Regions from separate parts of the Peribacillus sp. RS7 genome, predicted to be linked through region 1. Evidence: riboswitches for the same ligand, from Rfam matches in the RefSeq annotation. Region 1 holds a riboswitch; each other region holds the start of a gene.

What was found. A riboswitch is a leader RNA that binds a small molecule or an ion and turns the genes downstream of it on or off. The one in region 1 is predicted to bind thiamine pyrophosphate.
Region 2: it holds a riboswitch for thiamine pyrophosphate, as region 1 does, so the genes downstream of both, thiC (phosphomethylpyrimidine synthase ThiC) here and ACDZ29_RS02955 (ABC transporter substrate-binding protein) in region 1, are expected to answer to the same signal.
Region 3: it holds a riboswitch for thiamine pyrophosphate, as region 1 does, so the genes downstream of both, tenA (thiaminase II) here and ACDZ29_RS02955 (ABC transporter substrate-binding protein) in region 1, are expected to answer to the same signal.
Region 4: it holds a riboswitch for thiamine pyrophosphate, as region 1 does, so the genes downstream of both, thiT (energy-coupled thiamine transporter ThiT) here and ACDZ29_RS02955 (ABC transporter substrate-binding protein) in region 1, are expected to answer to the same signal.

The regions. Positions count from the first base shown of each region.
Region 1 is NZ_CP168135.1:571,282-573,483, forward strand. Features, by position in the region: gene ACDZ29_RS02950 (thiamine-binding protein) at 1-234, opposite strand, end outside; gene ACDZ29_RS02955 (ABC transporter substrate-binding protein) at 246-1,250, opposite strand; TPP riboswitch at 1,372-1,481, opposite strand; gene ACDZ29_RS02960 (protein-glutamine gamma-glutamyltransferase) at 1,799-2,202, shown strand, end outside.
Region 2 is NZ_CP168135.1:2,933,640-2,935,841, reverse strand. Features, by position in the region: gene thiC (phosphomethylpyrimidine synthase ThiC) at 1-869, opposite strand, end outside; TPP riboswitch at 1,003-1,117, opposite strand; gene ACDZ29_RS14780 (HAD family hydrolase) at 1,229-2,011, opposite strand; gene ACDZ29_RS14775 (histidine phosphatase family protein) at 2,195-2,202, opposite strand, start outside.
Region 3 is NZ_CP168135.1:3,493,466-3,495,667, forward strand. Features, by position in the region: gene thiD (bifunctional hydroxymethylpyrimidine kinase/phosphomethylpyrimidine kinase) at 1-114, opposite strand, end outside; gene thiW (energy coupling factor transporter S component ThiW) at 83-604, opposite strand; gene tenA (thiaminase II) at 620-1,309, opposite strand; TPP riboswitch at 1,407-1,511, opposite strand; SAM riboswitch class I at 1,671-1,775, shown strand; gene ACDZ29_RS17565 (Fur-regulated basic protein FbpA) at 1,929-2,141, shown strand.
Region 4 is NZ_CP168135.1:3,209,549-3,211,750, reverse strand. Features, by position in the region: gene ACDZ29_RS16130 (universal stress protein) at 1-367, shown strand, start outside; gene thiT (energy-coupled thiamine transporter ThiT) at 448-1,026, opposite strand; TPP riboswitch at 1,132-1,234, opposite strand; gene ACDZ29_RS16120 (cation diffusion facilitator family transporter) at 1,488-2,202, shown strand, end outside.

The DNA.
Region 1 (2,202 bases):
CTGATATAATATTTTCACTTGGGATATGACATTCGGCGAGCCTAATTCAATCATTCTTACATTCATTTTTTCTATCACGGCAAAAAGTTCGGAAAGCTCACCCTCCATTGTCGTTTCTAGCGGGTGAACTTCATACTTGATACCTGATTCATCAATGATCTTGATTGCTTCGTCGACCAAAGGGATGACATCCCCTTTAGGAATAATTTGTATACTAATTAATGAATTGGCCATTGTATTTCCTCCTATTTTGGTAAAAATTCATTGGTAAATGCTTTTTCAGGATTGAAATCACCTTCAAGAAGCTTATTTTCCGTCATCCAATCACTGTAATTCTTCCAAATTTCAAGCTTTTGTTCACCCCAACGCGGAGCATCATCCTGATACTTAGCTGCAAGCCACTCCTGGCTTTTCTTCACTAGTTTTGCATCAAGATCCGGGGCAGACTTAATTAGCACGTCTGCTGCATCACCAGGGTTCTTTATCGCAAACTGGTACCCTTTCGAAGCTGCATTAACGAATGCTTTAACAGTCTCGGGATCCTCTTTTATCATCTTTTCATTCGTTGTCAAAACAGGTGTATAGTAATCGAGCTTATCCGAGTATTCGGTTAAGTAAACCATATTAAGCTTTTCATTTCGCAACTCTGCCTCAATACCTGTCCACCCATAATATATCCAGGCAAAATCTATATCCCTTTTAACCGAAGTGAAAAAATCCGTGTCTCCTGTATTCACTATATCCACTTTATTTACATCCGCATTTTCTTCTTTCATTAGTGAATCAATAATGGCCTTTTCAACCGGAGACCCCCAGCCACCATACGTTTTCCCTTCAAAATCCTTGGGTGTTTTAATGTTTTTTGCCTCAGGTGAAGCAAATCCAGAGGTATTGTGCTGGATGACAGCAGCTACCGAAACAATCGGGACGCCTTGCACGCGGGCCTGCGTAATGCCCTCCTGGTAGCCCACGCCAAATTCGGATTTCCCTGAAGCGACAAGCTTATCAGCTCCAGCTTCACCTGGCATGATAATATCCACATCCAGACCTTGTTCTTTAAAATATCCTTTTTCCTTGGCTACATACAAACCTGTATGGTTTGTATTCGGTGTCCAATCGAGTACGACCGATACCTTTTTTAATTCTTTATTGCCTTCATTTTTAGATGCTTCTTCTTTTTCATTAGTTCCGCCTGCACCGCATCCAGCCAAAAGGAACAACGAAGTCAACAGTGGTAAGAATTTATTCAAGTTATTATCCTCCTACACATCATATAAGATCCATATGCCGGAACCATAATGGGGCGCCAGGGTCTATAAAAATACAAAAAACGCCCGAAGATGAATTCGGACGTTAACATACAAAACAGAAAGTCAGTAATAATATGTTCCCTCCGCTGGCATCATCCAGATCAGGTTCAAAGAGTCAGCATCTAAAGGACGCAATCTCAGCCAGCTTTACCGGCCCCCCTACATTTCTCGCACATATGAACTTTTCTCTCTCATTATATCAATTCATTCAGAAAAGGGAATACTAATTTGCTCCTTCTCCCTAATTGGAAAGGTATTCCTTCTAAATGTTTAGCACAGCCACCAAAACATCTTTTTGGAATGATAATCATTGTTAGCAAAATGATCATCCCTTTTGCCATACCAATCATTCTCGGTTGCCCTCATGCCTGAAACGCTCCAAATGGTCATTTCTTTGCATGCATTCATATAATGAGCATAACCTGTAGACTTTTTTGTGTACTGGTTTTATAAACCCTTCATTTCATAAGCAAAAGGTGGATATGGTCATGATAAAGATTAATCACAAATGGTTAGATGTCAGTCAAATCCAACCAGGTATAGTATCTGATACATCGCTTGAAATTCTCCAATTGCTGGCGGAAGATTCTAACGCTTTTGAATACCGGAACTTCGGATACCTTAATTTCGATATACAACTGAGGCACCGAGTCATCGATGCCGCCATTTCGTTAGATAAAAGTGGTCCAGAATTTTCCACACTTGATGAATCGGCAAGCAATGAACAATATTGGCGCGTTTCAAAGGATGGCACATTTACCCTTCAGCCAGGGATTGCCCCTCATGCTGCACTCCTGGACATTTTCTTGAATGGAAGGCTTTACGCCTTCGAATGCGGTACAGCGATAGTCGTCACTTTTTTAAAGGCCATTTTGGATTTAATCGGCCCTAG
Region 2 (2,202 bases), 2.4 Mb from region 1:
TAATCGACACCTTGCTCGGCCTGCTCGATTAATGTATCCCTAAAAACTTCCCAATTTAAATCTTCCGCGACTCCATTCACTTTTTCCAATGCTTGATATATCGGAACAGTTCCAACTGGCACAGGCGAATTCCTGATAATCCATTCCCGGGTCGTGTGAATATTCTTTCCGGTGGAAAGATCCATTATATTGTCGGCTCCCCATCGTGTAGCCCAAGTCATTTTCTCCACTTCATCTTCGATCGATGAACTAACAGCTGAGTTTCCGATATTCGCATTTATTTTCACATGAAATTTTCGTCCGATGATCATGGGCTCACTTTCAGGGTGGTTAATATTTGCCGGAATGATCGCCCGTCCGCTAGCTACCTCTTCTCTTACAAACTCAGGGGCAACATTTTCCCTGATCGAAATGAATTCCATTTCTGGGGTAATGATACCTTTACGGGCATAATGGAGCTGGGTTACGTTTTGCCCTTCCATCGCACGCAATGGTTTTCTTTTCAATCCCGGAAAAATTTCTACTTTGGATTGTGAATCCACTTTTCTATACCCATTATCTTCTGGTTTTATTTCACGTCCTTCATACTCTTCAACGTCTTCCCGTTCCAGGACCCAGTTGCGTCTAATCGGGGCAAGACCTTTATGAATATCAATGGGATATTCTGAATCCGTATAGAAACCGCTTGTGTCATAAACTCGTAAAGGCGGATTCTCCTCTTCGCCGAATGCCCCTGTAGTCGGACTTAGCTTAATTTCACGCATAGGTACTTTAATATCAGGTCTAGATCCCTCAACATACACTTTTTTACTCCCAGCAAAACTGGACATAATTGAAACGTTCATGTCATTTACTGAATTACTCATGATTTCATTTCTCCTTTTTAAGTTCATTTAAAAAGGACAAAATCCAATCCATTTCGCACGAAAAAGCCAGGTCTCATATTTAAGACCCGGCTAACGTTAGTATGACTACAGAAATGACCAATTGAAATGGTCATTGTTTAGTAGATTCTAACTTCCCCACGCTGGTATGAACCAGATCAGGTCCTGAGGGTTAAGAAGCTTAAGCGCTTCTCTCTCAGCCCAACTTTTATTGGACACCCCTAGTCTAAATAATTTAATTGATTACAGGGTAACTATATATCACCCTTTTCACTCTGTAAATAATTTAAAAGACCTAATATTTTATTTCAACCTCTCCAAAATTCGTTACTTGAAGAGTAATTTTACAGGCTCTCAAGGATTGGGAAAAGCTCCTCTAAATGCTTGATTTCATAGGTTGGAAGCACTTCATTCCGTTCCTTATCATGGCGATTTATCCAAACCGACTTTATGCCTACCCGTGACGCTCCAAGGATATCCGTCATTAAATTATCGCCGACCATCAATACTTCATCCTTATCAAGCTCCATGATTTCCAAAGCATGCTCAAAAATGGAGGCATCCGGTTTACCTCTTCCAAACGCACCAGAAATGACGATTTGGTCGAAATAAGGAACTAGTTCAGGCGTAATTTCAAGTTTGGTGTTTTGCAGTTCAGGAGACCCGTTCGTAAGCAATAGCAATTTGTACTTCCCTTTTAATTCATCTAACACACGGAATGATTCTTCATAGATAAATGGCTTTTTGCGTCTCTCGGCAGGGAAACGTTCTGCCAGTTCAAGCCCAAATTCCGGGTCATCGATCCCTAATGCCTTCAAGCCTCTCGTCCACGCTTCTTTCCGATAAGCCGGTGCAATCCCGGCCATCTTCCGGAATTCATCATGATCATCCTGAAAATTTCCCCATAGCCCCTCAAATGGGTTGATACCGATCATTTGAGTAAAAGCATATGTATCGTAAGAAGAATAAAGCTCACGCGCTTCCTTCCGCACAGCTTCTTCAAACTCGTCGACATTCAAATCATATTTCTCCTTAGCCACTTCGCATGTAGCCACAAAAGCCTCTTTTACACTTTTCTGATCCCATAATAATGTATCATCTAAATCAAAAAAAACTGCCTTCACCAAAATGTCCACCCTCTTTCCCTATTATTGAATTCGTAAAAATTACACTATTACAATAATAAACCACAACCAATGGAAAAAGAATAATTATTCAGAAAATCCCTGCATCTTTCTTAAAATCAGCAAAATGTACGATGAACATCATACTTACCTTTTCTGATGGAAAACCCTATATTTCTTCACTTATCATCTTT
Region 3 (2,202 bases), 2.7 Mb from region 1:
GGCTGTGATTGCTGACATTCCAAAGACCCCATGTGCAGAAAATGTTTTTAAATCCGCTTGTATTCCAGCACCGCCCCCTGAATCAGAGCCTGCGATGGTTAATGCTGTTTTCATAAAAAAACCCCTTCATATAATTATTTTTTAGAAGTATTTTAAGTAATATGAAAGCTAAAATCGCACCTGCGAATGAACTAAGCATAAAAGCTGGTAAAAAACCAAAAAGAGCAGCTTTTTCTCCCAATAGGAGGATTGCAAGTGGATAACAGGCTAGGGACCCGAAAATCCCGGTCCCGATCACTTCCCCTAAACAAGCGAATTTTAAGCTTTGTGTTTTTCGATATACGACGGCAGCCAAAAGTGCACCGATCATGCTGCCAGGAAAGGCGAAAATTGAACCGGTACCAGACATGTTTCTAATGATGGAAACTAAAAAAGCTTGTGTTACCGCATAAGCAGGTCCCAATAATACGGCTGTCAGGACATTTGCCAGATGTTGAATAGGAAAGACTTTCGCAAATCCGGCAGGGATGAAAATAAATGAACTGGTTAAAGTCGTTATAGCCGTAATCATGGCGGTCAATGTCAATTTCTTGATTGGATTCATCATCATATCAACGACCTACAGTGGCCAATTCTGCTCATTTTGAACCATATCCCAGAATAAATATTCATATCGGGAAGTCACCAAAAAGTGCTTTTCTAATCTAAGTAGTTCCTTTTCGGGCATGCCTTCTGTTAATTCTTCCAACAAAGCAATCAGCCACTTGTGTGCTTCACCGAATTCAGGAGATGAATATGACCTTATCCAATCAGAGTAGCGATTGTTTTCCAATGCATCACCATTTTGTTCTTTCAATAGCAAACCGATCTCATAATAATCCCAAGCACATGGCAGGAGACATGCTATCAGGTCTGCCAAAGTGCCGTGCTGAGCTGCATTTAGCATGTAACCCGTATAGGCTAGAGTGGTTGGTGTGGGTTCTGTATCTTCCAATTCCTTGGAGCTGATTCCGAATTCCGCAGCATAATGCCGATGGATATTCATTTCAACTTGAAGGGTTTCATTTAAAATACTCGCAAACTTTGCCATGGTTTCGATATTATGAGCTTTGATGACACCTAAAGCAAAGAGCTTGGAATAATCCATGAGATAGATATAGTCCTGCTTCAGGTAATAGGCAAATTTCTTTTCAGGAAGTGTGCCGTTTCCAATTGCCTGGACAAAGGGATGTGAATGGTTCCTTTTCCAAATCTCTTTTGCCCGTCCATGAAGTCTATCACTGAATGTTTCTAATTTAGTATTCTCCATTGTTCATCCTCCTTTAAAATGGATCCCCCTGTTTACACCCAATAAAAAAAACCCGCTCCTGAATACGGAACGGGGTAGATGGATAAAGTCTGTAAATGGACGATATCATCCACTTCCCTCCGCCGGTATGAGCCGGTTCAGGTTCAAAGGGTCCGGAACTAATTCCATCTCAGTCTTAAAAAAGACTCCCCTAGTGGTGTGAATTGTATGTAATTACTGACATCATATCAGAAAGACAAGAAAATGCAACCCGTATTTGAAAGAGGTAATCCTTTATGGCACGGGAAAAAAGGGAGATCCAGGTAATTGACATTTGATGATTATTGAGATAAAATCATGTCTACATCAATTATATATTGAATTCTTATCCAGAGAGGTGGAGGGACTTGGCCCAAAGAAACCTCGGCAGCAGACCCATTTTGGGAACTGTGCTAAATCCAACAAGCATATGCTTGGAAGATAAGAAGAGCCGTACGGACACTGTCAGCCTCTTCTTGAATTAGAAGAGGCTTTTATTTTTGCGGAATAACGTTTAGTGACATAATAAAAAAGGTATATATAATTTGGTGAAAATCAAACCAGTTAATACAGTTTAGCTCAACTAGAAGCAGGCTCTATGATGACTAGGAAAGGAGCCATTTACATGGCGGAATTATTTAAGAGGATTGAACAGAGGAAGGCAAAGCTTATTGAAGAGTTATTGGCCAATGGAGTATACAAAACCTCTGATGAAAGGCACCTTTACGATGCCCCGTTAAAAGTACTTGAAGATGAATATAAGATTGTTATAAATAGACCTAATAACGAGTCTCCTTCGGAATGGATGACATAGTAAGCGATAGACTATATTTTGGGTTCTTGGGATAGGGATATGAAGTAAGCATTCGCAATGT
Region 4 (2,202 bases), 2.6 Mb from region 1:
AAACGTCACTGCTCCTGGATTTGTACCCGCTGCAGGATTTTATGTCGATCCCGTCCAGACACATCCCGTCGTTGAAGTTGAACAGCGAGAACAAAAGGTAATTGACACCCCTTCCCCCGTCGAGAATAGTGTTCGGAACGCAGAAAGTAATACGTTGAGATTGCTAAGTGAATGTCAAGTCAAGGGGAAATTCGAGATATTGGAAGGACATGCGCCAGATAGCATATGTGAATATGCAGAAAGAACTGCGGCCGACCTAATCGTCGTCGGCAATAGCTCTAAAAGCGGTTTGGAAAAATTCTTTCTTGGAAGTACAAGTAGTTCAATTGCGAAAAACGCACCCTGTTCGGTATTCATTGCAAAATGAAATTGAGCCGGTTCGCCCTGTACGTATCGTTTGATCATTCTCCGAAAAAAGCCGGATTCTTGTAGAATCCGGCTTTTTTGTTAATAGGCTTTTTTCAGTAATACATTTGAAGCTGCCGAATATAACATCATCACCACAATGGCCGATAAAATAAAACTGATCAGCATATAGGTCCCATTATAAATGAATGAATAAACCGCTACTGGCTGTCCTTTTGGTGCTGCAGATCCAAAAAACACGATTCCAGAAGTGAAATGACATAGAAACCTCAGGAAGCTTCCCAAAAACATGCCGCCAATCCCGTATAATTTCGCTTTGGAACGCTTTTCCTCTTTATAGCTGTTTACAAACTTGTTCATGAATACACCGGATATCCCGACAACCATAAAGGCAAGATAATAATCAATGAAGCCTTGGATCGGTGTTCCGATCCATGCTGTACCACTGACAATCTGCAATAGTCCAAGTAACAATCCGGCTAACATCCCACCTTTTATGCCCCAACGATATGCCATCAGAAAAATAGGTACCATGGCTATTGAAATCGAACCCCCTTGAGGCCAGATTCTTGAAAAAATGAATCCAGAGACCATATCCAGTAATAAAGCCAATGATGCAAAAATGGCGACCTCTGTCATGAATAACGTTTTATTTTTCATCAAGCCACTCCTTACTCCAAAAATGATAAAATGTCCATGAGTTCCCCCTGCCAATTTTGCGCAAAAAAAAGCAACACCGGGGCGGTAATGGATGCCCAGTATTGCTTGTATCCAAAACCACATCCCTACGCTAGTGCTAACTATCAGGTTCATAGGGTCTGAACTCAACCGTTCACTCTCAGCCTTTTTGGCTCCCCTTGTGGAAGTATTTATTTTTCGATCCTCGGTTAGAATATACTACTAGTTTCTTTAATTGACAACTAAAGAAACTGTATATGTCAACAACTTGTCATTCCCATTTTATGGCGATATTCTTTCTTATAACCAACTTCTTTACATACCTTCAATACACCTGCAATTAAGCAAGTTAGATGGCTAAATACGACAATTTTTCTATAGACTCACTAAGGTTTGTTTTGTTATCTTTATTAAGCCTAATTTACATAGGGGAGGGAATGGACATGGATAAACATTCGATTTCAGCTGAAAAAGGCGCCTACATAAGCATTGCCGCTTACATATTCTTGTCTGCCCTTAAATTGTCATTTGGTTATTTCGGTGATTCTAAAGGACTTTGGGCAGATGGTTTAAATAATACGACCGATATCATCGCTTCCATAGCCGTATTGATTGGTTTGAAAATTTCGAAGAGACCTCCAGATGATAATCATTCATATGGACATTTACGGGCGGAAACCGTAGCCTCGTTGGTAGCTGCCTTCATTATGATCACCGTAGGCCTGCAGGTTGTATTCAGTGCTGTAGAATCCTTCTTCCAGCAAGATTCAACAACCGTTCCCAATATGCTTACCGGTTATGTCGCCCTATTCTCTGCAATCTTCATGTACGGAATCTACCGTTATAACTTAGCATTAAGTAAAAAGATCAACAGCTCTTCCATCTACGCCGTTGCACAGGATAATCGTTCCGATGCCCTTGTCAGTGTTGGTGCTTTCATTGGAATCATCGGTACTAAGATGGGAATCCCTTGGCTTGATGCAATAGCTGCAGCAGTCGTGGGGGTCATCATATGCAAAACGGCCTGGGATATCTTTCGGGATGCCTCCATCTCTTTAACCGATGGTTTCGACGAGCAGCTCCTACAAAAGATCGGTCAAACCATTATATTGACAGAAGGTGTAAAAGACATGAGTGAAATTAAGGCCCGTATGCACG